DNA from 4 places in the Cupriavidus phytohabitans genome. Region 1 is predicted to be linked to each of the others. Evidence: predicted binding sites of a transcription regulator. Region 1 holds the regulator's gene; each other region holds the start of a gene.
What was found. The regulator sigma-54, encoded in region 1, starts transcription at its own class of promoters, with help from an activator protein. The targets are predictions, from matches to a motif close to TGGCANGNAANCTGCTTT.
Positions count from the first base shown of each region.

Region 1 (7,406 bases):
CAGGTTCTGCAGCAACGGCGGGCAGCGGCCCTCGATAAAGTCCGGCCCCAGGCGTACGAAGTCAACCGCATCGTCAGCCACCAGCCCGTGCCCGCGCGAGATCAGTTCCAGGCCCAGTTCGCTCTTGCCCAGCCCCGATTCACCCATGATCAGCACGCCCATGCCGAGGATGTCGAGGAACACCCCGTGCATGGTCACGCGCGGCGCTGAGATGCGCGACAGGTACAGGCGCAGGTGGTCGATCACCGCTGCCGACGACACCGGCGTGGTGAACAGCGGCGTGGAAGAGCGTGTGCAGCGCAGCTCCAGGTCCGGCGGCGGCTCCATGCCGTCGGCCACCACCAGGAAAGGCGGTTCCAGCAAGATCAGCTCGCCCATCTGGCGCTTGCGGATATCGTCGTCCAGCCGCTGGTAGTAGGTGATCTCAGGCTTGCCAAGCACCTGGATGCGGTTGGGGTGGATCAGGTTCAGGTGGCCCACCAAGTCTGCGGCGGAGGTGGCTTCGCGGGCGAATTCCACGTCGAAGGCGCGGTCCGCACCTTCCAGACCGGCCACCCAAGAGAGTTTGAGGTCGGCTGCGTTGTCGTCGAAGATGGACTGGGAGGTGACGCCGGTGAGTTCCATGCGGGTATGACGTGTGGGGCGGTGTGCCAGGCGCTGCGCCTGTCCGGTCTGTGCCGGCCCGTTCAGGTCAATCGGTGAATCAGGGATGCCATTCGGTCAGCAGCTGGTGCACGGCTTCGGAAGTGGGCAAGGTCGCCAGCCCTTCGCGCATGTCGCGATCGGACAGCAACTGCGCGATCTCGGACAGGATTTCCAGGTGCTGCTGCGTGGCCTGTTCCGGCACCAGCAGGAAAATCAGCAGCGACACCGGCTTGCCGTCGGGCGATTCGAACGGGATCGGCTCGGCCAGGCGCATGAAGGCGGCCAGCGGCTGCTTCAGGCCCTTGATCCGGCCGTGCGGGATCGCCACGCCTGCGCCAAGGCCGGTGGAGCCCAGCGACTCGCGCGCGAACAGGTTGTCGGTCACAGTAGCGCGCGCCACGCCATGGTTGTTCTCGAAGAGGAGCCCGGCCTGCTCGAACACACGCTTCTTGCTTGTGACGCTGACGTCGAGGGTAATGTTGCCGGGTGGCAGCAATTTGGCCAAACGATTCATGGGCGATGCGCAGGATTTCAGTTAGCGGGCGGATCCGCCGTTCCGCCGGGCAGTATGGCTCAGAGGCTGCCGGTCGCCGGCAACGCCGAGGCGTCCGGCCATTATAGAGCAGCGGCCTCCCCGTGATTGTGCAGCGCAGCGCCGCGCGGTGGGCGTCCGCACCGTAAGCGGGCGCGGGCAGGATGCGGCTCTGCATGTATGGCGCAGCATACACCCTGCCGCGGCCGTTGCGAACACTCCGTCTCAAACGGGTGACACGCCTTTGCGCAGGCGCCACAGCGCACAGCGCCGCAGGCGCAAAAAAGCCGCGCTATGCGCGGCTTGCCTGTTCAGTCTTGATTCAGCAGCCCTCTGCAGGGCCCCCGGGCACGCTCATTGCTGCATCTGCGCTGCGGCCATCTGGTACTTGACCGCTTCGCGGTCGTGGCCTTGCACGCGGTCCTTGTAGCGCAGTACCTGACGGTCCAGCTTGTCGACTAGTGCGTCGATCGCTGCATACAGGTCTTCATGATGCGCTTCAACGAAGATGTCCTTGCCCCTGAGATGTAGATTGATTTCCGCATATTGCCGCCTGTCCTTTTCCTTGTGATTGTCGACAGAGAGCAGCACGCTAACGCCAATGACCTGATCGAAATGCCTGACGATTCGCTCCAGCTTCGTTTCCACGTACTCACGCAACGGCGGCGTGATGTCAAGGTGGTGTCCACTGATCTTGAAGTTCATAGCGCTTCTCCTTCTGAAAGAGCCTCACCAGGCAGGCGGTGGGCTCGGCTACAAAGACTTGCGGAGATTCACTGCGGGGATCTTCAGGGCTTCGCGATATTTGGCAACGGTGCGGCGTGCGACAACGAAGCCTTGCTCACCCAGCAGTTCGGCGATGCGACTGTCGGAAAGGGGATTCCTCGGGTCTTCGGCTCCTATCAGTTGCTTGATCAAGGCGCGGATGGCCGTTGATGAAGCCGCGCCACCGGTTTCGGTGGACACGTGGCTGCCGAAGAAGTACTTCAGTTCGAAAGTACCCATCGGCGTTGCCATGTATTTATTGGTCGTCACCCGGGAGATGGTTGACTCGTGTAATCCCAGTGTATCGGCAATCTCCCGCAAAACCAAGGGGCGCATGGCGATTTCGCCGTGCGTGAAAAAGTTCTTTTGACGCTCGACAATGGCCTGCGAGACACGCAGGATCGTGTCGAACCTTTGCTGGATATTCTTGATCAGCCAGCGCGCTTCCTGCAGTTTCTGCTGCAGGCCCGCGGTACCCGACTCGCCCTTCGCGCCGCGCAGGATCTGCGCGTACATGTCGTTGATGCGCAGCCTCGGCATCACATCGGGATTGAGCTGCGCGATCCAGCCGCTGCCGCTCTTGCGCACGAACACATCGGGCACGACGAAGTCGGCCTCGGGTCGGCTGTAAGCCTGGCCCGGATAGGGTGCCAGCGAGCGGATCAGCTCGTGCGCGGCCTTGAGTGCAGGCTCGTCTACCTGCAGGGCTTTTTTCAGGCGCGTGTAGTCGCGCACCGCCAGCAGCTCGAGGTGGTTGTGCACGATGTTCAGCGCCAGTTCGCGCTGCGGGTGCTGCAGCCGGCGCAATTGCAGGCCCAGGCACTCGGCTGCATTGCGCGCGCCCACGCCCGGCGGGTCGAAGCTTTGCAGCAGCGTCAGCATCGCCTGCACTTCGTCGATCTCGAATTCGAGCTCTTCCGGCAGTTCGGCGCAGATTTCTTCGAGTGTCGCGCTGAGGTAGCCGTCGTCGTCGAGCGATTCGATCAGGAAGATGGCCAGGCCCTTGTCGCGCACCGAGATCTTCAGCGGCGTGAGCTGTTCCATCAGGTATTCGCGCAGCGTGGGCTCGGCCTCGCGCAGCTGCATCGGCGTCTTCTCGTCTTCGTCGCCTTGCGGGCGGCGCGCGAAGTCGTCCAGGCTCCAGTCGCCGCCATAGTCTTCGCCACTGTTGCTGTCGCCGTAGCTGTCGTCGTCGCCCGCGCCATCGGTGCGCGCCTCGCCATTGCCTTGCGGCTCGGAAGGTGCCGGCGCCGGCGCGCTCTGAACATTGACCGAACCATCGGCGGCCACGCGCAGCGGGCTTTCGATCCAGTCGTTCTCGCGTTCGAGAAGGGGGTTTTCCGTGAGCGCCTGTTCGACTTCCTGCTGCAGTTCCAGCGTCGAAAGCTGCAACAGCCTGATCGACTGCTGCAGTTGCGGTGTCAGTGCCAGGTGCTGGGAGAGGCGGAGCTGTAGCGACGGTTTCATGCGACCTATTTTATGCGCATCTTTCCGTTGTTGGAACGGAAATTGCTATCAATGTCGCGGCTCGATCGACGCCGGCAGTGGGCTGGCCCACACCCAGATCATGGGGCCGAAAGCAGGGAGAATCAATGGCCTGCCGCTGTGGACAGGCCAGTACATCACATGCGGAAGTTCTCGCCGAGGTAGACGCGCCGCACCGATTCGTTGGCGATGATCTCTTCGGGCCGCCCGGCGGCCAGCACGGTGCCTTCGCTGATGATGTACGCGTGGTCGCAGATGCCAAGCGTTTCGCGCACGTTGTGGTCGGTGATCAGCACGCCGATGTTGCGCGCCTTCAGGAAGCTGACGATGCGCTGGATCTCGCCCACTGCGATCGGGTCCACGCCGGCGAACGGTTCATCCAGCAGGATGAAGCGCGGCGACGATGCCAGCGCGCGCGCGATTTCCACGCGGCGGCGTTCGCCGCCGGACAGCGACAGCGCCGGGTTGTTGCGCAAGTGAGCAATCTGCAGGTCGTCGAGCAGCGCGTCGAGCCTGCGCTCGATCTCGGCCTTGGCCAGCGGCTTGCCGTTTTCCACCTGCAGCTCCAGCACGGCGCGGATGTTTTCCTCGACGTTGAGCTTGCGGAAGACCGACGCTTCCTGCGGCAGGTAGGACAGGCCCATGCGCGCGCGCTCGTGGATCGGCAGGCTGCTGATGTGGTCGCCGTCGAGCACGATATCGCCCTCGTCCAGGTTCACCAGCCCCACGATCATGTAGAAGGAGGTGGTCTTGCCCGCGCCGTTGGGGCCGAGCAGGCCGACCACTTCGCCGCTCTTCACGTCCAGCGACACATCTTTGACCACGGTGCGCGAGCCGTAGTGCTTCTTCAGGTGGCGCACGACCAGCGTGCTGCCGCCTTCGAGGACGGCCGTGGCTTGGGCGGAAGGCTTTTCGGCGATGGTGGCGGTATCGGTCATTGGCACAGTCTGGCGTTCAGCGTTTCAGGCGAGGAAGCGGTCCCCGCCCGGCGTCAGGGTTTGTTGGCGGGCGCGGGCGCCGGCTTCAGGTCCAGCGGCGAGCCGCTGCCCGAACCCTGCGCATTCGGGTCCTGCCGAGGCGACAGCACCGCGCGCACGCGGCCCGACGGATTGGCGGCCGAGGTGTTGTCGCCGCCGCCGGCAGCCGTGTAGAACTCCTTGCGGCTGTCGTAGGTCAGCACCGCGCCGCGGATCTCGTCGAGCATCTTGGCGCCCTGCAGGCGCGCCATGCGCGCGTGGCCGATCAGCTTGGACAGCTCCTGCTTGCCGTCGTATTCGATGCGGTCGCCCCAGCCGTCGATGTACTCGTCGACGCCTTCGCGCTTCTGCCGGATATAGGCTTGCTTGCCCGGCTTGGACGTGGCCACCGCGAACTGGTAGCCCTCGGGATCGGTGCGCAGTTCGGCCGCATCCGATTTCAGGATCATGGTGCCCTTGGTCAGCACCACGTTGCCGGTCAGCGTATAGATCTGCTTGACGTCGTCGTAGCTGGCATTGTCGGCCTCCAGCACCATCGGCTTGTCGCGGTCCGCGCGCTCGGCCAGCGCGGGCTGGGCCAGCAGCAGGCCGAAGGCCATGGCCGTGGCGAGCAGGGCCGGGGCGGCGTGTCGACGGGACGAAGTCGTCAGGGAAGCAGTCATGTTGGCAGCAGTAGCTAGAGGGCGTGGTGGTGCGGATTATGCAGATGCGGGTCGTGCGGGTCGTGCGGGGCGGGCAGGGCGCGCTGCGGCATGGCCGTTGTCCGGGCGGGCGGCCGGGCGGCCGCGCCAGCCAGGTCAGGGCCCCGGCGTACGGCCCGGGGACGGCCCGGTGACGATGGTGCCGCGTACGTTGCCGAGCAATTGTACTTCGCGGGTGACGTTGTTGAAGATCAGCCCGTTCGCGGTCATCACCGACGGGCCGCGCATCAGCTTCACCGGCTTGTCGGTCTTGACGATGTCGTCGTTGACCAGCAACTGGAAATAGCTCGACGCGGCGCTCAGCTGCGGATCCTTGGACGGGTCGGCGCCCTGCTGGCGCAGCACATGGCCGTTGCCGTACAGGTCGATCACCGAGCCTTCCGCATTCATGCGGCCCAGGTCGGCGCGTGCCGTCACCGGCGGCCGGTCCGGTTCATAGGCGCGCAGCGCGGGGCGCGTGACCTCGTAGGTCTGGTCGTCCTCGAAGTGGACCATGCGCTCGCCGGTGAAGCGGATCTTGGTGCTGCCGTCCTGCGCCAGTTCCGTGGCCGAGAAGCGGTCCATGAAATAGTCCGGCTCGTGCTTCTTGGCCGCCTGCGTGTCCTGGCTTTCCTTGGGCGAGTTGATCTGCACCAGCCAGAAGGTGCTGCCGGCGACGATGGCCATCAGCAGCAGCGGCAGCAGCCGCATGACGATGCCGCTGAGGGAGGCGATGAGTGCCTGCATGGTGTGCTTGCCCGCGCCCCGTTCAGATGACCTTGGCGCGGGTCAGGTCGTGGATATGCAGCGCGCCGGCCAGGCGGTCGTCGTCGTCGACCACCAGCAACTGGTTGATGCGGTTGGCTTCCATGACCTGCACCGCCTCGACGGCGAGCTGGTTCTGGTTGACCACGTGCGGGTTGCGGTGCATGACCTCGCCGATGGGAACGGTCTTCCAGTCGCGCGGGGTTTCCAGCAGGCGGCGCAGGTCGCCGTCGGTGAAGACGCCGATGGCATGGCCGTCGGGATCGACCACCGCGGTCATGGCCATGCCCTTGCGCGTGATTTCCATCAGCGCCTGGGCCAGCGGGGTGTTCTCGCGGACACTGGGGACCGCATTGCCGGTGCGCATCACGTCGCGCACGTGGGTGAGCAGCTTGCGGCCGAGCGCGCCGCCCGGGTGCGAGCGGGCGAAGTCTTCCTCGCCGAAGCCGCGCGCGTCCAGCACCGCTACGGCCAGCGCGTCGCCCAGCGCCAGCGCGGCGGTGGTGCTTGCCGTTGGCGCCAGGTTCAGCGGGCAGGCTTCCTTTTCCACGCCCGCGTCCAGATGCGCGTCAGCCAGCTTGGCCAGGTTCGATTCAGGATTGCCGGTGACCGAGATCAGCCGCGCACCGATGCGCTTGACGATCGGGATGATCGACAGCAGCTCGCCGGTCTCGCCGGAATTGGAGAAGGCGATCAGCACGTCATCGCGTGTGACCATGCCCAGGTCGCCGTGGCTGGCCTCGGCCGGATGCACGAAGAACGCCGGGGTGCCGGTGGAGGCCAGCGTGGCCGCTACCTTGCGCCCGATATGGCCGGACTTGCCGATGCCGGAGACCACCACGCGCCCGTTGCATTGCAGGATCATCTGCACGGCGCGGGCAAAGTCATCGGTCAGTCGGCCCGAAAGTGCGGATACCGCATCGGCTTCGGTCTGGAGGGTATCGCGGGCGAGCCGGAGTGCTCGATCCGCATCGAAATTGGCTATCATGGCGTCGAAGTATACCAACGAATGCGCTGGCGTCCGGGGCTGCCTCCAAGCGCCCGGGCGCCTGCCGCATTCACCGCGCTTGCCACGTTTCCCGGCAGGGTGCCCGTGCCGGGTCGGACGCGCACCTGGCCGGTTACCCGACCATCCTGATGCACTCACCGCTGGAACTGACCCTGGTGCTGCTGGCCGCTGCCGTTTTCGGCGTGGTCGCTTTCCGCATGCTGCAGCTGCCGCCGATGCTTGGCTACCTGGCCGTTGGCATCCTGATCGGCCCGCATGCGCTGGGGCTGGCCAGCGACACCGCGCAGACCAAGTACCTGGCCGAGTTCGGCGTGGTGTTCCTGATGTTCTCGATCGGGCTGGAGTTCAGCCTGGGCAAGCTGCGGTCGATGAAGCGCCTGGTGTTCGGGCTGGGCGGCTCGCAGGTGGTGCTGTCGATGCTGGCGGTGGTGCCCGCCAGCTGGGCCTTCAACTGGCTGTTCCCGCTGACGTGGCAGGCCTCGGTGGCGCTGGGCGGGGCGCTGGCGATGTCGTCCACGGCGATCGTCTCCAAGATGCTGTCCGAGCGC
Region 1 is NZ_JAGIQB010000018.1:104,526-111,931, forward strand. Features, by position in the region: gene hprK (HPr(Ser) kinase/phosphatase) at 1-624, opposite strand, end outside; gene ptsN (PTS IIA-like nitrogen regulatory protein PtsN) at 704-1,159, opposite strand; gene hpf (ribosome hibernation-promoting factor, HPF/YfiA family) at 1,532-1,882, opposite strand; gene J8I34_RS14905 (RNA polymerase factor sigma-54) at 1,931-3,409, opposite strand; gene lptB (LPS export ABC transporter ATP-binding protein) at 3,565-4,365, opposite strand; gene lptA (lipopolysaccharide transport periplasmic protein LptA) at 4,419-5,066, opposite strand; gene lptC (LPS export ABC transporter periplasmic protein LptC) at 5,202-5,831, opposite strand; gene J8I34_RS14925 (KpsF/GutQ family sugar-phosphate isomerase) at 5,854-6,837, opposite strand; gene J8I34_RS14930 (monovalent cation:proton antiporter family protein) at 6,987-7,406, shown strand, end outside.

Region 2 (7,406 bases), on a different contig from region 1:
CGCCTTGCCGCCGCCCTTGCGGGTCAGCTCGCGCACGAGGTTCCAGGTGTACGGTGCGAGGTCGTAGCGGTAGTTGGAGGTCACGCCGTTGCGGCCCAGCGTTTCGGGCAGCCCTTCGATTGCGTCCCAATCCAGCTTGAGCCCCGGGCACACCACCAGTTGTTCGTACTTCACCACGCGGCACCCGTCGAGAATGACCGCATCGCGCTCGGGCTCGAAGGCTGCCACGGCCGCCTTGATCCACGCCACGCCGCGCGGCAGCACCGAAGCCATGGTGCGCGCGGTATGGGCCGGCTCGAAAACGCCGCCGCCCACCAGCGTCCAGCCGGGCTGGTAGTAGTGGATGTCGGCCGGGTCGACGATGGCGATGTCCAGTCCCGGCTTGCGTGCCAGCAAGCTCGACGCCACGGCGATTCCCGCGGCGCCCCCGCCAATGATGACGACCGCGTGGCTGGCATCGGCAACATCCACGGGTGTACGGCCGCCGTTGGCGATGCGCCGGACGACGCCCTTGAGGTCGTAGCCGGCGGCCGCCGCCCGCTCGATGATGTCCGGCAGCGGCCTGCGCGCGGACTGCGACAGCGCCCACAGCGTGGCCGAGCGCATGCCGGTGCGGCAGTAGGCCAGTACCGGCTTCGGCAGGCTGTCAAGCAGCTGGCCGAACGCCTGCGCCTGTTCGTCGCTGACCTTGCCCGATTCCACCGGCAGGTAATGTACCTGCAGGCCGAGTGCGAAAGCCTTGCGCTCGATTTCCTGGAAGCCTGGCTGGTCAGGGCCTTCGCCATCCGGGCGGTTGCAGATCAGCGAGCGAAAGCCGATGGCGGCCAGGGTGTGCACATCGTCGGGAACAATTTGCTGGCTGACCGAAAGATCGTTGGTGAGGGCGCGGGGTTGCATGGTCTGTCTGTTCCTTTGGGGCGGGTGGCTCAGAGCGCGTTGAGGGGAATTTTCAGGTAGCGCATGCCGTTGTCCTCGGGCGGCGGCAGTTCACCCGCACGCATGTTCACCTGGACCGAAGGCAGGATCAGCGTCGGCATCGACAGCGTGGCGTCGCGCGCCTGGCGCATGGCGACGAATTCCTCTTCGCTGATGCCGTTGCGCACATGGATGTTGCGCTCGCGCTCGTCCGCGACCGTGGTCATGTATTGCAGCTCCCGGCCGCCTGGCTGGTAGTCGTGGCACATGTACAGGCGGGTGTCCTGTGGCAGGCTCAGCACCTTGTTGATGGAGCGGTAGAGGGTGCGCGCGTCGCCGCCTGGGAAGTCGCAACGGGCGGTGCCGTAATCCGGCATGAACAAGGTGTCGCCGACGAACGCGGCGGTATCGTTGCCGTCGCTGACCACATAGGTCATGCAGGCCGGCGTGTGCCCCGGCGTGTGCATGGCGCGTGCCTGCAGTCCCCCAATGCTGAAGGTGTCGCCATCCAGAAGCAGACGGTCGAACTGATGCCCGTCGCGCGCGAAGTCGGCGCCACTGTTGAACAACTTGCCGAATACCTGCTGCACGGTGGTGATATGGCTGCCGATGGCGGTCTGGCCGCCGAGCCTGCGCTTGAGGTAGGGCGCGGCCGACAGGTGGTCCGCATGCACATGGGTCTCCAGGATCCACTGCACGGTCGCGCCGAGCGACTGTACGCGCTCGACCAAGCGATCCGCGCTGGTCGTGTGCGTGCGTCCGGATTTCGGATCGTAGTCGAGCACGCTGTCGATCAATGCGCATTGCCGGCTCGCGCGGTCCAGTACGAGGTAGCTGAGCGTCGAGGTGTCGGGATCGAAGAAGGCTTCAATCTCCATGTGCGATGGGCTTGGCTTGGTCGGTGTCATGAGTGGTCAATTCGAGTTCAGTAGAGGATTGCTGCTCACTATTCAAAACTCGTGCCAAGGCTGATTTGATTTATAAGTTATTGATTTTTTTATCATTCCTGCTCGCATCGGGAAGCTACGCCTGCCGTCTGGCGAAGCGTGGCGCTGCCACTTGGCAGTGATGGCGGGATTTGGCAGAATGGCGCGGCCCCCCGATGCCGCCCCGCCCAAGCCCCCACGCCCCATGGATCGCCAAGCCACGCTCCAGGCTCTCCTTTCCTACCTGGAACAGGAAAGCCAGCCGATGATCATCCTCGATACGGACTACCGCATCCTGGCCGCCAACACTGCCTACCGCCGGCAGTTCGGTGCCGTCGAGCGCCCCTACCTCGGTCAGTACTGCTACCGGATTTCGCATGGCTATGACGTACCATGCGACCAGGCCGGCGAGCATTGCCCGATGCGCAAGGCGTTCGAGACGCGGGGCCCGGACCGCGTCCTGCACATCCACCACACGCCGCGCGGTCCGGAGCATGTGAACGTCGAACTGCGCCCGATCCTTGACGAGGACCAGCAGGTCGTTGCCTATGTCGAGCGGCTGAGCACGGTGCGCAGCGCATCGGCCCGTCCGAGTGCGGAGGGGCTGGTCGGCCGCTCAGCGGCGTTCAACGCCGCACTGGAGGCGGTGCAGCGCGTGGCGCCTTCTTCGCTGCCGGTCCTGCTGCTCGGCGAATCCGGCACCGGCAAGGAAATGTTCGCGCGTGCGGTGCACGAGGCCAGCAGCCGCGCCAGCGGGCCGTTCGTCGTGGTGGACTGTTCGGGCCTTACCGAGTCCCTGTTCGAGAGCGAGCTCTTCGGTTACGAGAAGGGCGCATTCACGGGGGCGATCACGCGCAAGCCGGGCCTGGTCGAAACCGCCGATGGCGGCACGCTGTTCCTCGACGAGATGGGCGATGTGCCACTGTCGATGCAAGTCAAGCTGCTGCGGCTGATCGAATCCGGCACCTATCGCCGCGTGGGGAGCGTGGAAACGCGGCGGGCAGACTTCCGGCTGGTCGCGGCCACGCACAAGCCGCTGGAGCAGATGGTCAGCCAGGGGCTGTTCCGGCAGGACCTGTATTTCCGCATTGCCGCCTTCCCGATCCACCTGCCGGCGCTGCGCGAGCGGCCCGACGACATTCCGCTGCTGGCGGAGTCGATCCTGCAGCGCGGGGGCGGGGTCAGGGACCAGCTCCACCTGAGTGCGGAGGCGCTGGCTCGGATGCGCGCATATCACTGGCCGGGCAATATCCGCGAACTGCGCAATGTGCTCGATCGCGCCCGCCTGTACGCCGATGACGGCGTCATCCGTGCCAAGGATCTCCCGCCAGGACTGGGGGAAGCGGGCATGGCCCCGGTCGCACACCGCATGGCAGGCGACCGGGAGACTGACGACGAGGCGCTGCGCGCGCAGGTCCGCCAGTTCCGGGGCACACGTCGCGAACTTGCCCGCGCCCTTGGCATGAGCGAGCGCACGCTCTACCGCCGGCTACGGGATCTGGGCATCGGCTGATCCGCCCGAGGCGGTCGCACGGCCGTTTTCCTGCCAGATCACTGCCATTCAGTGCCACCGATGGCAGCGGTGACACCTGCCTGACAGTCGAGGCAGTCGAACGCCTGCGTCCGCTGGACGGGGCAAGCCATTGTTTTGTCAGCCTTTTTTATCAACGCATCGGGTTGGCACGGAACTTGTTCATGTGTCGTCATGAACGCTTCCGATCAAAACCTGCTGCGTCACCTGGGCTGGGTCCTGGCAATCAAGCTGTTACTGCTGTTGGGGCTCTGGCTGGCCTTCATCGCCGGACAGCGCGTACCGGTCGACGCCGCCTCTGCCTCCGCGCACCTGCGCGCCGCACCCACGGTGTCCGGCAACCTTCGCCTGCAAGGAGCCCGTCCGTGATCCCGGAACAACTGGTGGACCTTTCCCGGCTGCAGTTCGCCGCCACCGCTCTCTATCACTTCTTATTTGTCCCGCTTACCCTGGGCATGGTCTGGCTGCTGGTCATCATGGAGACGGTCTATGTCATGACTGGCAATGTGGTCTGGAAGGACATGACCCGCTTCTGGGGCAAGCTGTTCGGCATCAACTTCGCGCTGGGCGTGACTACCGGCATCACGCTCGAATTCCAGTTCGGCACGAACTGGGCGTACTACTCGCACTACGTGGGCGACATCTTTGGCGCGCCGCTGGCCATCGAAGGGCTGATGGCATTCTTTCTCGAGTCCACGTTCATCGGCCTGTTCTTCTTCGGCTGGGACCGCCTTTCGCGCGTGCAGCACCTGGTCGTGACCGCCCTGATGGCGCTTGGCACCAACTTGTCGGCGCTGTGGATCCTGATCGCCAATGGGTGGATGCAGAACCCGGTCGGCGCCGAGTTCAACTGGCAGACAATGCGCATGGAGATGACCGACTTCTGGGCCATCGTCTTTAATCCCGATGCGCAGGCCAAGTTCGTGCATACGGTCTCGGCCGGCTATGTCACCGGGGCGATGTTCGTTCTGTCGGTGTCGGCCTGGTACCTGCTGCGCGGGCGCGACGTGGAGTTCGCCAAGCGCAGCTTCCGCGTGGCGGCGGCCTTCGGGCTCGCCAGTGTCTGCTCGGTCATCGTGCTCGGCGACGAAAGCGGCTACACGGTCGGCGAGGCGCAGCAGACCAAGATGGCGGCGATCGAGGCAATGTGGGAGACGGAGCCCGCGCCGGCAGCGTTCAACCTCGTGGCCGGCATCAACGAGAGCGCGCAGCGCAACGACTGGGCGGTGCGGATTCCCTGGGTCATGGGCCTGATCGGCACCCGGTCGGTCTCCCGGGAGATTCCAGGCATCCACGAGATCCAGGCGCGCAACCGCGAGCGGATCCTCAATGGCGTCCAGGCGGTCACCGCGCTCGAGACGCTGCGCAGCCATCGTGACGATGCGCACGCGCTGGCGACACTGAAGCAGCACCAGGCCGACCTTGGCTTCGGCCTCCTGCTCAAGCGCTATACGACGGACGTGCGCCAGGCCACGCCGGACATGATCGATCGCGCGGTGCGCGACACCATTCCGCGCGTCACACCGATGTTCTGGGCGTTCCGTGCCATGGTCGGCCTGGGTTTCGCGATGCTGGCACTGTTTGCCCTGTCGTTCTGGACCACGCTGAAGGGACGATTCCGCTCGCGCCCCTGGCTGCTGCGCTGGGCAATCTGGATGCTGCCCGCGCCATGGCTGGCCTGCGAGCTGGGCTGGTTCGTCGCCGAGTACGGCCGCCAGCCGTGGACTATCTACGGCGTCCTGCCCACGCATCTCAGCGTTTCCACGTTGAGCGTCACCAGTCTGTATGGGTCACTGGCCGGTTTCGTCGGCTTCTACACCGTCCTGCTGATCGTCGAGGTCTACCTGATGGTCAAGTTCGCGCGGCAGGGGCCCGGCAGCCTCGGTACCGGACGCTACCAGAACGAGCCAGTCCACGCCCACGCCCACGCATAAGGAGATTCGCATGTTTGACTACACGACCCTGAAGCTGGTCTGGTGGCTTCTGGTGGGGGTGCTGCTTGTCGGCTTTGCCATCATGGACGGGCACGACATGGGCGTCGGCACGCTGTTGCCCTTCATCGGCCGCAGCGACGAAGAGCGACGCGTCGTCATCAACACGGTCGGCCCGCACTGGGATGGCAACCAGGTATGGTTCATCACCGGTGGCGGAGCCATCTTCGCGGCCTGGCCGCTGGTCTATGCCACTGCGTTCAGCGGCTTCTACTGGGCCATGCTCGCCGTGCTCTGGGCCTTGTTCTTCCGCCCGGTCGGCTTCGACTACCGGAGCAAGATCCACGACCCGCGCTGGCGCCGCACCTGGGACTGGGGCCTGTTCATCGGAGGGGCCGTGCCGCCGCTGATCTTCGGCGTGGCGTTTGGGAACCTGCTGCAGGGCGTGCCATACCATTTCGACGCCTACATGGTGTCGACCTACACGGGCAGTTTCTGGGCACTGCTCAATCCCTTTGCCGTGCTTGCCGGCGTGGTCAGCAGCGCCATGATCACCATGCATGGCGCCGCGTATCTTGCGCACCGCACGCAGGGGCCGCTGCAGCAGCGCGCGGTCCGCGCCACCGGTTGGGCAGCGCTGGCCATGAGCGTGGCCTTCGTTGCCGCGGGACTGTGGGTCGGCAAGCTGGACGGGTACAGGATCGCCTCGGCGATCGAACCGGCCGCCGTCGCGGATCCGACTGCCAAGGCGGTGGTGCGCGAGGCCGGCGCCTGGCTGGCCAACTACGCACGCGTGCCCGCGCTGTGGATGCTGCCCGTGCTCGCCGTGGCGGGCGCGCTGGCCGGAGTCTGGCTTCAGCGGCTGGGGCGCACCCTTGCCGCATTCGTTGCGACGAGCCTGAGCATGACAGGCGTGATCGGCACGGCGGGCGCGAGCATGTTTCCGTTCGTCATGCCATCGAGCAGCATGCCGGCCCACAGCCTGACGGTCTGGGACAGCGTTTCCAGCCAGCTGACGCTGACGATCATGCTGTGCGCGACCGTCGTGTTTATGCCCCTCGTGATCGGCTACACATCATGGGCTTACCGCGTCATGCGCGGCAAGGTGACGGTCGAATACGTCAAGGCCAACGAGCACAGCGCTTACTGATATCAAAGGAGTCTGCGAATGTGGTACTTCAGCTGGGTTCTTGGCGTGGGGTTTGCCGTCCTGCTTGCCGTGATGAACGCCATGTGGGGCGAAAACGAGGAGGCGCGCCGCGCCAGCCGGGAGGAAGACATATGAGTCGGCCGGCGAAGCTGCAACAGCCCGGCATGCACTGGCCGGCCTTGATGGCGGGGGTCGTCGTCATGCTTGTCGTCAGTGTTGATCCCCGCTTTCTGATCGCGGCCAATCCTGGCCGCACGCATCTTGCCGCGGCCTTGCTGTGCTGGGCGATGAGCGCGGCACTGGTTCGCGGTGTCGGCTTTGTTCCGGTGCATGCCGTGGCACGTCGGCTGCTCTCAGGCTGGGCGAGCGCGATGGCGCTGGCCGCTTGCCTCGCGGTGCGATTCGCGTAGCCGCCGGATCTTGAGTGAATGACCAGATGGAAAACATTGTTGCCACCAGCGCGGCACTGGGTGCCGTTGTCGGCCTCATTCTCGCGCTCACGGGCGCGGGCGGCGCCATTCTTGCCGTACCGCTGTTGCTTTTTGTCCTGCACCTGAGCGTGGCGGAGGCGGCACCGGTCGCCTTGCTCGCGGTAGGCCTGTCGGCGGCCGTCGGCGCAATGCTTGGCCTGCGTGCCGGCGTCGTACGCTACCGCGCCGCGCTGCTGATGGCGGTGTCGGGCACGTTGTTCTCGCCCGTTGGCCTGTGGTTTGCTCATCGCTTGCCCAACGGCCCGCTGACGCTGCTCTTTGCCGCTGTGCTGGCGTTCGTGGCATGGCGGATGTTCAGGCAGGCAGCCGGGAGCAGGGCGCTACAGGCAGCCGAAGCCGCCCAATCCGCGCAGCCTTGCCGGCTCGACAACCAGACGGGACGCTTTGTCTGGACTGCCTTGTGCACGCGTGCCCTCGCGCTGTCGGGCGCAGGCGCCGGCTTTCTTTCGGGGCTGCTCGGCG
Region 2 is NZ_JAGIQB010000026.1:26,322-33,727, reverse strand. Features, by position in the region: gene J8I34_RS18725 (bifunctional protein tyrosine phosphatase family protein/NAD(P)/FAD-dependent oxidoreductase) at 1-897, opposite strand, end outside; gene J8I34_RS18720 (MBL fold metallo-hydrolase) at 927-1,793, opposite strand; gene fisR (sigma 54-dependent transcription regulator FisR) at 2,047-3,354, shown strand; gene cydP (cytochrome oxidase putative small subunit CydP) at 3,547-3,741, shown strand; gene J8I34_RS18705 (cytochrome ubiquinol oxidase subunit I) at 3,738-5,306, shown strand; gene cydB (cytochrome d ubiquinol oxidase subunit II) at 5,317-6,453, shown strand; gene cydX (cytochrome bd-I oxidase subunit CydX) at 6,472-6,588, shown strand; gene J8I34_RS18690 (cyd operon YbgE family protein) at 6,585-6,863, shown strand; gene J8I34_RS18685 (sulfite exporter TauE/SafE family protein) at 6,890-7,406, shown strand, end outside.
Region 2: the regulator sigma-54 is predicted to act here: its motif matches at 3,520-3,537, upstream of cydP (cytochrome oxidase putative small subunit CydP).

Region 3 (7,406 bases), on a different contig from region 1:
TGCGTTGCTCAATGATGTGCCGCTCGAGCGGTGCGTCGTCGCGAAATTCTGGGATAATTTGTTCTAGGGCATTCGCATAGAGAATCGCTCCCTGAACGTTCTTGCTGCCCGGATACTCACCGCGCTCAACTTGAAGAACCTTTAGACCGGCCTTGGCCATCAAGTAGGCAGCGGCGTTTCCGGAAGGTCCTGCGCCAACGACAATTACGTCAAAACGCAAAGGTTCTGTCATTTGACTACCCTCATATGTCCGGACTTATGCTGCGCCAAGTGATCCTCGCAAGCTTGAGTCAATGCTGGCAGTAGTTGCATGGCATCTCCTACGATGCCGTAATGCGCGTAGTCGAAGATTGGTGCGTTTTCATCAGTGTTGATGGCCACAATCACGTCGGAACTTTCCATCCCGACGCGATGCTGGATGGCACCGGAAATTCCTGCGGCGATGTAAAGTTTTGGTCGAACGGTTTTACCCGTTTGCCCCACTTGGCGCTCGGCTTCGACCCAGCCAGCTTGCACGCAGGGGCGAGTCGCACCTACTTCGCCGCCGAGGACACGCGCCAGATTGAAGACCAGCTTGAAGTTTTCAGGGTTCTTAAGGCCCTTTCCCCCACTTACAATCACATCCGCATAAGGAAGATTAATCTGATTGCTTTTTGAATCGGCAATGAAATTGAGCAACTTCGTCACGATGCCGGACTCAATCATACCTAGTTGCTCATGAATAATCTGTCCGCAACGGCCGGTCTGAACTGGCGGCATCGCCATTACGCGCGGACGGACCGTCGCCATCTGAGGCCGGCATGCAAGTGTCATTATCGTACAAAGAAGTGAGCCACCGAAGGTTGGGCGAGTGGCCGCAAGAGCGCGCGAGGTAGAGTCTATGCTTAAGCTAGTGCAATCGGCCGTCAGCCCCGTCGAAAGAGTCGTTGCCACAGAGCCGGCAAGATCTCGGCCCATAGTGGTCGCCCCAAGAAGCAGGATCTCCGGACGATATTTGCTAACTAGATCGGTCAATCCTTTCGTGAATGGTTCATTCCGATACCCCAGCAACACCGGATCGTGGATCACATACGCCTTGTTTGCACCGAAACCAAATGCTTCAGTTGCAAACTGCTCAAGGGGCTCTTCAGGGCCGCCAAGCGCGACAATTGCTACTTCACTGCCCAGCTTGTCTGCGAGCTTATATGCCTCTCCTAGGAGTTCCCACGACACGCTATGAACCTGACCCTGATCGTGTTCAAGGAAAACCCATACACCCTTGTAAGTTTTGAGGTGCTCAGGCAACTCAAGGTGGCGGTTGCTGCCCTTTGTAACGGTGGTGTTCGGCATGTTGTCTGAACTAAGGGGGGAATTCATGAGAACCTCTTCATTAACAGGTCCGCCTCCAATGTTGGATGACGGGTCAGGATCTTTTGCACAAGTTTGTGGGAGACTTCGCGGAGGTTCGTGGCACCCACTTCCAGAATTTCGGCTTTCTCGTCTTTCGGCGTTGGGCCGAATACTTTGCTGACTACGGTGGGCGAGCCTTTGAGCCCAATCCTAGTCAAGTCAGTGATACCGGCTTGCTCTCGATTCCATTTGCGTATCGGAAACGCCGCCGCGTGTATCATTGCGGGGAGTGTTGCAAAACGTAATTCGTTCGTATTCTCAAGCATCGTTATGAGACAAGGCAGCGCGGTCTGAAGCACTTGCACGCCTCCTTCCGCACGACGCTCGACGACGATTGAACGCTTATTTAAATCCGTCTCAACGATCCTTGATACATAGGTCAGGAGTTGGAAGCCGAGCCGTGTCGCGATACCAGGGCCGACTTGCGCGGTGTCGCCATCGATGGTCTGCTTACCGGTAAAGACCATATCCACTGTTTGTTGAGTCGTGATCTGTTGGATGGCAGCGGCAAGCGCGTAGGACGTCGCAAGCGTATCAGCCCCGGCGAAAGCGCGGTCGGTAATGAGTATGGCATCGTCAGCGCCGAAGCTGATGCACTTGCGTAGCGCGTCCTCAGCCTGGGGCGGCCCCATGCATAGCGCCGTGACTCGTCCGCCGAAGCGGTCCTTCAGCCGCAACGCCTCCTCTAGTGAGAAGAGGTCGTATGGGTTGATGATAGCAGGAACGCCTTGGCGCATTATTGTATTGGTGACCGGATGCACCCGAATCTGCGCTGAATCGGGGACTTGCTTGATACAGACAACAATGTGCATGGTTCCTTCTCCGCGTCAGACGGTGTCGCGCTTTCCCAGCGAAGCGCGAAGGTTGTCAAGGCTAACGTAACTTCGTCCTTCTGCCTCCCGAAAACACCTGAAAACCCTCTGTTCCGCTGGCGTTGACGAGACGAAATCGTTGTAGGCTTTGAGCAGCAAGCTGCGATAAAATTCGAAAAGCGCGGTGCCGTTGTCCAAGGGAGGCTCTTCTTGTTGCTCGATGTACTGGAAGAACCGTTTCAGGATATGTAGACGGCTAACGTTCAAAACTGTTTCGTCGAATGCGATGTCAAAATGCCGAAAAAAGTCCTCAGTCGAAGAGAGGTGTTGCTGCTGATTGAGGTGTCCTTGCATATCTTTGCTCCGAGGTGAAGTAAGTTGCTAGGAAAGGTTACAAATAGGGCGTGTGACGTACATAGATGAGGACCGCGCTGTTTCGACGAGTTTGGGTCGATGTTTATTTTGGAATAGTTAGCTACCGCTACATGGACATCCTACGGTCGCCAGGAAAAGAAATCATTGGCTTTGCTGGATATCTCCAGCGCCTGCTCGCGATGCAGCGATAACACCATTTTTGTAACTACTCGGTCCCGGAAAACGGCCTCAGAGTTACCCGAATCTTTGTAATCTGGGTGCGGACGCGTCTTAGCCCGCAATGAATCGTGCTTGTCGCATCGTCTCAGCCGGGAATCGAAATGGGGTACGCGGGAGTGTGTACTCCAACGCCTAGCTCGATGGGAGCCCATATGGGTTCTTATTTTGTTCGACGGCACTGCCCGGTCAGACGCATCTTTGACAAGAGAAGAGATCTGGACGAGCGTTTTACTATCGAAGCCTGTATCCTGCCCAATCAAATGCCGTGAACCCGTCACGACTTCCTCGAGCGCTGCCTTGCCCTTCGGGTGAACCATGCCGTTTACCGCTGGGTTCCCATGTGGGGCGCTGGAGTTGAGCGCAGCTAGTGTATGTGCGGTAGCGAGACCGACATCATTTTGCAAATAGATTTCCACATCGTGCAGCCTTGCAATGAGGTCGTAGGCCGCAAACGGGAGAATTGCACAAACTTTGTTGGAGAATTGGATCCGCTGTTCACCATACATCCTCGGGCGTAGCGCGACTTCCACAAAGAATGAGGGGTACGCACGCGCAAGGTTTACCATACAAATAGATATTCCTGTGTGGCATTTCCCTACCCTCCGGATAAGGCGCGGGATCATGGATAATATGCAAGCTCGCGACAGCCTCAGATGGTGAAAATAACGATCGGAAACGGAAACGGAAACGGAAACGGAAACGGAAACGGACAAGTGTACAAACTCAGCCTTGCAGCGCAAGGCAGCGGTTTGCTTGGTGTCTGTCGAGCAGTCGGAAATTATTGTTTCGGGCTTGAGGTTCATGTCCCCAATAGCGTCGATAAACGTTATCTCCTCATCACCCACTGCAAAGATTCCTGTCAGCAACTCAGGAATTTCCGCAGGCGAGAGTATGCCGGCAATCGCACAATCTTCTTCTATCCGATAAAGGCCCCTTGGGGGCCGTTTTGGGCCGCACAATGTTCTCTCGATAATAATCGGTTTAAGCATCGCGGTAGTCGCCTTTGCGCGTCATTGGGTCCTAGACGGCCGAGCAAGCGTTGTGCCAGCCGAGTTCAATAAGCTGGAGCGCTATCTTCCGGAGCGGCAGCGGCGACGCTGTCAGTAAACATGGGGGCTTCGCACATTTTTCGTGTCGCGAATGTCTCTGTCCGGACAAGCTGCTCTTAACTCAACCGGCATTGACTGGTGCCGAAAAGGGGGAAGCCGTATTAGGCCAATTTAGCTCCCTCTTTTCGCAGTGAGCTTCGAGCTGGCTTCGACCCACACGCGAGACGAACGCGCTGCTGTCGATCTTATAGAACGCCGGCAAATGCTGGTGCCTTCATACCGGTCGGGACGCTCCATGCGCGATGGCACGGATTTCGCTTTTTCCACGATGACCAACCACTCTCGATGAGAAGGAAAGAGTTATGCGAGATAGCGCGAGCGCGAGCACGCGACCATCGGCTGCCTGTTTTGAAGGCGAGGAGAAAATTGTGCCCCTAATGCCAACTAGCGGAACATCCGTCCTACGGGGCGGCGGTACCGCGTCTGTTGGAGCCAGCGTGTTGAAGTGCGAGTCGTCTGGAGAGGCCGAGGGGATGCTGCCGGGGGTGTGGGATAAGATAAAAGATCATCCGTGCTACTCAGAGGAAGCGCATCGCCATTACGCGCGCATGCATGTAGCGGTTGCGTCCGCCTGCAACATTCAGTGCAACTACTGTAACCGCAAGTACGACTGTTCAAACGAGTCGCGACCTGGCGTTACGTCGAGAAAGCTGACGCCAGAGCAGGCGGTGAAGAAAGTGATGGTTGTCGCGAGTCGCATACCGCAATTGACGGTGGTGGGTGTTGCTGGGCCCGGTGATTCTCTCGCGAGCCCGGGAACCACGTTTGAGACGTTCCGTTTGCTTAAGGAGCGGGCTCCCGAAATCAAACTATGTCTCTCAACCAATGGCCTCGCGTTGCCTGACTTTGTGGATGACATCTGCCGATACAGCATTGATCATGTGACAATAACTATTAACATGATCGATCCGATTGTTGGGGCAAGAATCTACCCGTGGATTTTTTGGAACCGTCGCCGATTGACTGGGACGGACGCCGCATGCGTGTTGCATGAGCGGCAGATGCGAGGGCTTGAGATGCTAACAGAACGAGGCGTACTGACGAAAATCAATTCGGTGTTGATTCCAGGTATTAACGATAAACATATGATTGAGGTAAACCGTGCTGTGAAAGAGCGAGGTGCGTTCCTTCACAACATTATGCCGCTAATCTCCGACCCCTCGCATGGTACGTACTTCGGCCTGCACGGACCACGCGGACCTACCTCCCATGAATTGAGGACAGTACAGGAAGCTTGTTCGGGCGGTGTGAAATTGATGCGGCATTGCCGGCAGTGTCGAGCGGACGCGGTAGGACTCCTCGATGAGGATCGCAGTGACGAGTTTTCACTGGAGAGCATTGAGCAGATGGATATCGGTTATGACCGAGACATCCGCCAAGAGTACCAAGTCCGCACGGAGACCGAGCTCATGGCGCAACGTGAGGCAAGGAGGGAAGTACTAGCCTTAACGCAGGTCAGGAAAGCGACAGGAGCACTGAAGGTCAATATCGCCGTTGCCACGAAAGGCCGGGGTCGCGTGAACGGGCACTTTGGGAATATTTCTGAGCTAAAAATCTTCGAAGTTAGCGCTTCTGGCGTGCACTTTGTGGGTTATCGCCGGGTTGAATTGTATTGCCAAGGGGGGTACGGTGACGATGAACGACTAGTACGTATCATACGTGCGATCAACGATTGTCATGCCATTTTTGTAGCGAAAATTGGTTTGTGTCCGCGTAAGGAACTCGCCGATGCTGGCATCGAGTCGGTGGAGCAGTACGCGGGGGAAATTGTTGAGGTCGCAGCACTATCTTGGTTCAATGACTACTCAATCCGTGTGGCTGGTGGCGCATCGTTGCGCAAACATTGCGACGACGCATAATCCGGCAAAGCGCGTCTATAAGAGTTTCAATAACGATCGTTTGACGTGCAAAGGCCATGCATGCGCGGTGGAGTAGTACAGCACTTTAAATTGTAAGGAGCGTATTTATGGCCCTGAAGATTATTGCCTCAGCCTGCACCGGTTGCTCGGCGTGTGAGGCACAGTGCCCAAATGTTGCCATTAGTGAGAAAGGTGATGTGCTGGCAATTGATCCTAAGAAGTGCACTATGTGCGAGGGACTCGACTTTCCGCAGTGTGTGTCGGTGTGCCCCGTGGACGATTGCATAGTACCGGCTTAGCATGGCCACAGCGCGCTTCTTGAAGGCCTGTTTATTGGTCTGGCTCATGTCGTGGCTCAAGCCTTACCGGTGGAGAAGCTATGAATTGTTGGAAAATATGGAACTAGGATCCGTTGGCGTGGCATCGTCGGTGGGGTGCGAACATGCCTCTATCGTGGAGGGCAACTTTGTGGATGCCTAATTTAGAGACTGACCTCGGGGAAAGTCGATGTCGAGACCAAAGCAGGTCTTATGTAACTCTGAGAGGGATGACACCGTTGAAATAGCGTTTGAACCTAGCTTTGAGGTTGGCGAGCGCGTAATTGCACGGTCGATGGTTCGCAACGATGGTACGTTTTTTGGGAAAGACATTGGCGAAGTTATCGTGAATGAAGGAGATATTGGCTACATCACTAGAATCGACACCTTCCTGCAACGATTCTACATCTATGCTGTGCACTTCGTCGCGGGTGATCGTCACGTCGGCATGCGCGCACGAGAACTCTGCACGCTGGACCACTTAAATGAAGGCGTATGCGCGCCTATACGTGACCACATCGCGGGTCCACCGTCCATCACAGATAGGGGAATTGTAGGGGTGTGCCAAGAACGTGAGCGTCAGTGCAACGACGTTTGTGGTGCTTTACTGGAGATGAAGGTTGGCCCTTCGGAGTCGGCTTGCAGGAGCGGGCTCCAAACCACCACGAGCTGCGAGGGTAAAGAGCCCTCGTGGTGAGCGTCGATGGAAAAGGCGGAGAGAACTCTGTCAGGTAGGAATCAAAGAGATGAACGCAAGTGAACCGCTGACGACGTGTCGATAAACCTACAACGATGTCAAAACCGAAGAGCCCAACAGCTTCGGGACAAGACTGGACGATGCCTGTTGACGGTCCAGTCGGCATCCGGCATATAGGCGGCATGACTTTGATTCAGGCTTCAGTAAGGAACTTGGGAACCTGTCGTCCCGATGCTAAGGGAGAAATCCAAGTGGAAGGCCTCCACAAGGATGAGAGTACCGATGAGGGGCACAGGGACGGAGACGTCCGTAGTAGGGTTGAAGGTCCTGTAATGGGACTGGACCGAAGGGGCGTCATCGTTCGACGTTACTACGTCGGCAACTTGAGAGAGGAGGACCGGCGTGGATAAGGCAAAACCGTTTTGTATTTCCAAACATGAGGTGTGGGAGGCTTATAAGCAGGTAAAGGGAAATCGTGGAGCCGCAGGCGTGGACAGGCAATCAATGACGGAATTCGAGGCAGATCTGAAGAATAAGTTGTATCGGATCTGGAACAGGATGTCGTCCGGGAGCTATGTTCCGCCGCCAGTTCTGCGAGTTGATATACCCAAAGCGGGAGGCGGGACGAG
Region 3 is NZ_JAGIQB010000092.1:1,485-8,890, forward strand. Features, by position in the region: gene J8I34_RS31875 (FAD-dependent monooxygenase) at 1-232, opposite strand, end outside; gene J8I34_RS31880 (electron transfer flavoprotein subunit alpha/FixB family protein) at 229-1,356, opposite strand; gene J8I34_RS31885 (electron transfer flavoprotein subunit beta/FixA family protein) at 1,353-2,201, opposite strand; gene J8I34_RS31890 (nitrogenase-stabilizing/protective protein NifW) at 2,217-2,555, opposite strand; gene J8I34_RS31895 (hydroxymethylglutaryl-CoA lyase-like TIM-barrel protein) at 2,696-3,784, opposite strand; gene nifB (nitrogenase cofactor biosynthesis protein NifB) at 4,207-5,763, shown strand; gene J8I34_RS31905 (4Fe-4S binding protein) at 5,871-6,062, shown strand; partial or broken gene J8I34_RS35600 (nitrogen fixation protein NifZ) at 6,271-6,582, shown strand; partial or broken gene J8I34_RS35605 (reverse transcriptase domain-containing protein) at 7,336-7,406, shown strand, end outside.
Region 3: the regulator sigma-54 is predicted to act here: its motif matches at 4,148-4,165, upstream of nifB (nitrogenase cofactor biosynthesis protein NifB).

Region 4 (7,406 bases), on a different contig from region 1:
ATCTGCGTGTGCCTCAAGCAAGGTTACGAGTTCTTCGACCTCGTCATAGTACATCTGGTCTTGCGCGGTTGCCTCTCTGTTTAGCTGCAAAGATAACGCATACTCGGCACCTGGAAACCAGTGTGCAAGCAACCATCTTGTTTCATTGGCATCAAGTCCTATTATGGGGAGGCCATGTACATTTCCTTCCTCGAACGTTGAAGAAATGGCGCCAGCCAGCGTTAGCACCGTGCAGTCATTGCCATCTACCGCGTGACGCATTAGGGTACTGTGAAAATTCATCTTCGTCATAACTAAGGCCTAAGCAGGCGCGTGCGTGTAACATTTTTTTGGGCAAATCTTCGCGCACGCGGTGCAACCTATGCAATACTCGCGATGCAAGATAGTCATAACCTTCTTCTCAAACTCCTCCTCATTCTCGTTTTCCCCCTCAAGAGAAATATGGCTACCATCCTCGCTCACTCCAACCGGTTGAAGGACACCGCGCGAACACACACGAAAACATCGGCCACACCCGATACAATTTTGATGATCGATAGAATTTACAAAGTTCGGCGTCCAGATCGCGCCACTTGGTAGCACTACAGTAAAGTTGCCACTCACGTTGCATTCTCGCGATATTCACTTGTAAGCCAAGCCGGCGGTTTTCCGCGCCTCCATCAACAAGGCGTGGATCTCGTGGCAGCGTCTGGCAACGACTAAAATTTTCTCCCAACTGGCCGGCAACTCTTCGGATAGATCGTGTAGGTCCATCTTGGCTTGCACCGCAAGCGTGTTCAATCTTTTCAAACGAGCTATTGTTGCCTCAGGGTCGTTTATCCTGTCTTCGCTGTCAGTTTCAGCACCGAAGGCTATTTGTGGCGGAGGATAGTCCTTCTCTTTGAGGTAGTCGCGATTATTCGCTAACCCGTCGCCCGCGCCCAAATCGTATGACGTGCCCGAATCCTTCTTGATCACCTTCCTTAACCACGGAGGCGGCGTCCCCTTCAACACCTCCTGCAGCTTTCTAAGGATCGTTTCAATCGGCTCCGCCTTTCCCACCTTGATAGGGTGGATCTTCATCGCAACCACGCGCGCGGCTCCGGCACCTCCAATTGCGGCGACGTACAATATCGCGCAGTCATGGATTGCCTCAAGCCTTTGACCCAGCTTCTCTTCGTTATCATGCTTTTGTGACGTGTCGCTGAAATCGAAAGCCTGGATGAACCTGTGCGCGGCCGCTGTCACGTCGTAGACCAGTATATGCTTCGCCCACCCAAAGTGGGCGTCAACATGCTCCTTATCTTGCGTAGCGAATGCAATTTTCATGCGCCGTCTCCTTGTAGGATCACATAGTGGCTGGAGGAAACCTTGACATCAGATCACCGGGGTTTCCGCAGCGCGATGGGTATTGATCGTGGATAGGGGCCAATCCGTCGGTGCGCGGAACTGGATTCGCTCGAGCATCAGATTTGCAATCTCGAAAATCAGGTCCATCGTGCCTCGATATCCTATCTGACATCGATGTGCGTTTCCGACGCGGTCGAATACGGGGAAGCCTACGCGCATCAGCGGCTTGCCGAGTCGCGCAGCCATTTGGCGGCCATGCGAATGAGTGATTAGCAGATCGCAATTGCCGGCAGCCCGCTCCATGTCTTCCAAGTCGCCCAGCACTACTTCGCTTGCGGGCAATAGCGCGTGCGCTGGAGATGCGGTCGTGCTGACGCAGACTGATAGTTCTGCCCCTAGCTCGTGCAGCAGTGACCCAACCGAAAGGAGCATGTCCGGATCTGCACCGATCGCAACCTTTATACCCCCCGTATAGAAGTGACTATCCAGCATTGCATCCAGAAGTTGATTACGCTGCCGACGGTACTTTTCTGGAATGGCTCGCCCTGACAACTGCGCGAGAAGCCGCAATAATCGATCGTTAGGTTCCAGACCCGTGAGACGTTCGAAGATTTCGAATGGCGTGCCACCTATTTCCTGTAACGCTCGAGCACCAGCACGAGTCTGCTCTCCAATGCCGATTGTGAAAGAGGATGCCCCAGCAGCGCGGATTTGTTCGAGCGTGGTTCCGCCCTGCGTTATGCCCCGCCATTCTGAATCAAGGTGTCCATCGAGCGAACCGGAAATGTCAGGGAGGATTATTGGGTCTAGGCCAAATGACTCGACTATCACGCGTAGTTCTTCAACATCACGCGGCGACAAATGGCTCCCCGGCAACACGCTAATTTGTCGATAAATAGCAGGCAGCGGCTTTACCAGCGCCATGACAATCTCCACCACAGCTTTGCTGTAGCCGTCTTCGAAGGCGCCAACATAATCTGGCGTCGAGACATAAACAATTTCTGTATTAAACAGTTCTGGATTACCTTTGCGTATAGCTCTTAAATGACCATTGATATCCTCGCCATTGGTCTCGGTGAGACCTGTTGAACAGACCACAATGATTCTCGGCGCTTCGCGCTTTCGGATGTTAAGCAATGCCGTCTCGACATTATCGTATCCGCCCAAAACCGCAGAGATCTCATCCATTGCGGTAGTCTGCAGCGGGACGGCTTCCTTGAAATGTCGCGTCAGCAACACCAAGGCAAACGACGTGCAACCTTGTGAGCCGTGCAAGACAGGCATACAAGCGTCGAGCCCCATAGCCGCAAAGCTAGCGCCGAGTGGCTGGCTAGTTTTTAACGGGTTTACCGTGCAGGCTTTTTCAGATTGGATCACGATAGCCATAATGGTCTCCTCACCTTCCTAGAACGCCGCCACGCGTAAAGATGTACTTCCTGGATTCTGTGGCGGCTTAGTATTCCGAGTACATTAGCTGTGGCGCGAATCTATTGACCAGGCGACTTCACCTCCGTTATTTCACGGCGCTGGGATTCGCACCTGTTGCCACACCGGGTTGTAAATAGTACGCTCTATCTCACGGACCAGCTCCACGATCCCTTCATATCCGGCATACGGATGATGACGTTCTTGATTTACGTCAAGCCAAGGCATAAGCGCCTTCAATGCGATAAACTGTGAGCGCCCACCAGACAGCATGATGTCGGCCTTCGCATCGTGCAATAGCTTGTACATCTCGCGCGCCGTCATGTTGTCGAACATGAGCGCGTCCTGTCCGAGGATCCCTTTGATTCTTTCTTTGTCTTCCTTGGTACTCTTCTTCACGCTTGTGCCAATGATCTCTAAGCCGGCCTCCTGTAACGCAGCCACAACTGACCATGATTTCACGCCACCTGTGATTAGCAGCGCCCGTTTACCTTCAAGACGCGCACGGTACGTGGCAATCCGCTCCCATGCCCGGTCCTCCTGAGCTTGAATCAGGCGCTCTGTACGGTCTAACAGCTTTCCAGATGCCCCTCGCTGCACCAACAGACTCCCGATCTGGCGGAGAGCATTGCTTGTGTCGCCAATTCCGTAGAATGAGCACTCAAGGTATGGAATCCCATAACGCTCTTGCATCTTAGTTGCCACATGGACCATGGACTTCGAACAGACCACCATGTTTGCTCTGGCCCGATGCGCACTCGCAATATCGCTGTACCGACCATCGCCAGTTATACACGACAAAAGACGGATGCCAAGTTCGTCGAAGAGCGGCTTTACCTGCCATAACTCGCCTGACAGGTTGTACTCGCCAATTACGTTGATGTCTGTGGGCGTTGTGTATGCCGGCTCACGGCTACCTATCACATAATTCAAAAGCGCCTCGCCGCCAAGCTTATTGCCGACATTCTTTGATCCAGCGAACCCAGGCGCGTGCACCGGTATAACTGGCCTACTGAATTCAACTGAAGCCTGCTTGCACACTGCATCTATGTCATCGCCGATTAACGCAGTAACGCACGTTTGATAAACAAAGACCGCAGGTGGATTGTACTTTTCAATGATTTCGCGCACGCTGCGGAATAGACGTCGTTCACCGCCGTAGATCACGTCGAACTCATTGATGTCAGTCGTGAAGCCAGTGCGATAGAGCGTCGGCCCTGATGAGGCCGCCTGGCGGTTGTCCCAAGAGTTGCCTTCGCATGCGATTGGACCATGCACGAGGTGCGCCACGTCAGCCACGGGCTGAAGTGCAATTTTCGCCCCGTCGAAAGCGCAGCCCCCAGCGGCCGCCCCGGGTGAAAGCTGCCTTGAGCAGCCCTGCTTTCGCCCCTCCTCGCTCTTAGCCCGGTTCTTCGCACAATTCGGTTGGTCAAAAAGATAGGCGGCCCTCGCCTTTCGCGACATAACGACTCCATACACTCTGCGGTTCGCGAAGGTCAGCAAGTTGCGTGCCATCATCGCAGCCATGCATTTACCATTATGCAGCCCTACGCGCACGCTGCCGCAATTGTCGTGGATGGCCGCTCCTGTGGCAAAGTTAGAATCGATCCCAACACTTTGCAGTTCGTCGACGGGAGACTCATTTGCGTTGAGTTGTCACAAACTTTTGTCATAGGTGTAGGGAAGCACCCACCAGCGATATGCTGCCATCAGAAACGGCGAAGCTCGATCCCGTACTTACGCAGCGCGTAGCCAATCTGCCGTGGCGTAATACCCAAGAGCCGGGCCGCTTTTGCCTGCACCCAGCCACAGCGCTCCATGGCCCAAATGAGTCGCTCTCTCTCGCTTTGAGGTCTATCGTTCCTGCTGGGCAGGGTAAATCTGGCGCTATCGTGACCTGCATCTACGGAGACTGCAGGAGTGACCTCCTCGCTCGCTGCAGCGTTTGCCGATCGGCCCGGACGTACGGCGTCTTCTCGCTCGATGTCATGCAATCCTTGGGTTAGACACTTATCCATCTCACACAGGAATGAGAGACGATCAATGGAATCGTGGAGTGCCATTGTCGCGGTCCTCTCAACGCAGTTCTCCAACTCACGTACGTTACCGGCCCAGTAGCAACCCGAAAGCACCCTCAATGCTCCGTCTGTGAAGCGCAGCGACCTGCCGTTGTCACGGTTGAATCGATCCAAAAAGTATTGCGCCAAAGCCGGGATGTCCTCGCGGCGCTCACGTAGCGGTGGCAGACGAATGCTTACCACATTAATGCGATAATACAAATCTGCTCGGAATTCACCCTCTTTGACCATCCGTTCGAGGTTGCGATTTGTCGCAACGATTAGCCTCACATCAACCCTTACAGGCGTGGCCCCTCCTACGCGCTCAAACTCCCTTTCTTGCAGAACTCGCAATAGCTTCGCTTGGAAGGACGGTGAGATATCGCCAATTTCATCGAGAAATAGTGTGCCGCCGTGCGCTAGTTCGAATCTACCTTTCCGTTGCGATTGTGCCCCCGTGAACGCTCCCTTCTCATGGCCAAACAGTTCGCTCTCCAAGAGAGTCTCTGAAAGCGCCGCGCAGTTCACCGAAACGAAGGGCTGATCATTACGCCGAGACAAGCTATAGATTGCGCGTGCGATCAATTCCTTACCCGTTCCGCTTTCACCGCGCAAGAGTACTGTCGCCCTCGCAGGGGCGACTTGATGAACTTGCGCAAACACCCTCTGCATCGATGGGGAATCGCCTACCGCGTTCTCTATATTGCGCAAAGGGTGATGCTCCTTCTGTGGAAGTCTACATACCTGTTCCGTGTTACCGCCCTTGTTCATCGCGTCGCGATTAAGCAGCAGCGCTTGCCCCATCGGCGCTGCAACAACTTTCATAAGTTGGAGATCGTTAGCAAAGGCGCGCGTTCCGTCTCGATTCTCACAGAATGCAACCAGCACCCCGAGCGGACGGCCCTCATGCCGAATAGGAGTCCCCAGGAGAGCGATATGATCACCGTCCAATTCATTAGCAGTTCCGAAGCGGTCCGCGAGAAGATGTTCATCGTGAATCTCAGGGACAATGACAGGCGAATCACTTGAATGAATGCGGCCCACGACCCCCTCATCGGGAAGAAAGCGTACGCGCTCGCGCCAGCCCTCCGAAAGTCCCGTGGAACAAAATCCAGCTAGATATCCACCCGGCTCCGCGACGGCTATGAAGGCGGAGCGCCATCCTAGCGCAGATGAAAGATACCGTAAGGATCTGTCCAACGTCTGCTCAGCATCCCGCGACGAAACTAGCGTCTGCACTACCTCGTACACCAAATCGAAATCGTTAGCACTCTCGTTAGCATAGAAATGCGGCATGGATTTAAACTCCCCGGGATAGCTCGTCAAACGCCGTCAGCAAACAGGACTAGGCCACAACGACACATTAGTTTTGCGGCGCGCGATGGCAAGTTCGAACGACGCCGCCAGTGGGCGGACATCTACAATGTCAACAAACGGACAATATCGCAGTGGCGATGTCGGAGGGACACGGAGGACAACAACGCCTCTCTGTGCGCGCATAGGATACTAACTGAAAAAACGGCGCCTTTAACACAATCCTGCGTTGACGCCGCTCCCCCATCGGGGCCGTCTTATGCATAACGCCTCATATGAGGGGTTGCACACCAACAGGGGTAGAAAGCGCGCGAGGTATGGGAGAGACTCAGCTGCGGGTGCACCGTAGTTCTGAAACTTGTGCCCTGCTGGATTGAAGGGATCTCAATACCCTATGACAGTGAATGCAGTTGGCGCATCTTGTGACTGTCCGGACATCGTTTATCAGTCAGACTTCTTCGCGTCATACACTAGCCAAACTTTTTGCCTCCTCCAATAGCACCTGGCGCATCCAAATGCTTGCTGGATCACCGGTATGTAACGCAGGCCATTGGATAGCCTCCGTAAACGACGAAAGTGGCAGCGGTACATCGACAATCCTCAAAGGAACCAGTTCGCCAAAATACTGAGCTAGTCGTAGTGGCAACGTTGCGATGCGATCGGTACGGGACAGCATCGGTGGGATCAGGTCAAAGGTTGGAACAACAATCTCTTCACGTCTCTTGAATCCCAGCTCGAGGAGAAATAACTCCTCTAGCGAGGGCCGGCGTGATCGTCCGAACCTTACAGTCACATGCCCCATCGAGATGTACTTTTCCAAAGCGAGTCGTCGGGACAGCTGCTTATTTGTCGGACAACCTACGCACACAAGCTTCTCTTCAAAAAGACGCGCCTTGGGAAGTGTATCACTCAACAACAACTCCGGTAGTATCAGGAAATCGACATCGCCTCGTCGGAGCAATTCGCCAGGTTCATCGTCAGGAAAGAATAGCTCGAAGCTGACGGAAGGCGCCTCGCATGCGACGCGCTTCATGACCTTCTTAAAGTAGACAAGTGTCATGAAGTCCGAAAGACAGATTCTGAAACGTCGTTTCGACTTAGATGGCTGGAATACGTCACGCGAAATGATCGAGAGCTGGACGTGCGATAGTGCTTCACGGACGGGACCGGCAAGTTCCATCGCACGAGCAGTCGGAACGAACTCCCGCCCACGCATAACAAAGAGACTGTCACTGAAATAGTCTCGCAGCCTCGCGACAGCTGCGCTCATAGCAGGCTGGC
Region 4 is NZ_JAGIQB010000098.1:1,148-8,553, forward strand. Features, by position in the region: gene J8I34_RS32215 (nitrogen fixation protein NifQ) at 1-282, opposite strand, end outside; gene fdxB (ferredoxin III, nif-specific) at 301-603, opposite strand; gene nifX (nitrogen fixation protein NifX) at 622-1,308, opposite strand; gene nifN (nitrogenase iron-molybdenum cofactor biosynthesis protein NifN) at 1,357-2,715, opposite strand; gene nifE (nitrogenase iron-molybdenum cofactor biosynthesis protein NifE) at 2,848-4,218, opposite strand; gene nifA (nif-specific transcriptional activator NifA) at 4,464-6,107, opposite strand; gene J8I34_RS32245 (LysR family transcriptional regulator) at 6,589-7,406, opposite strand, start outside.
Region 4: the regulator sigma-54 is predicted to act here: its motif matches at 4,251-4,268, upstream of nifE (nitrogenase iron-molybdenum cofactor biosynthesis protein NifE).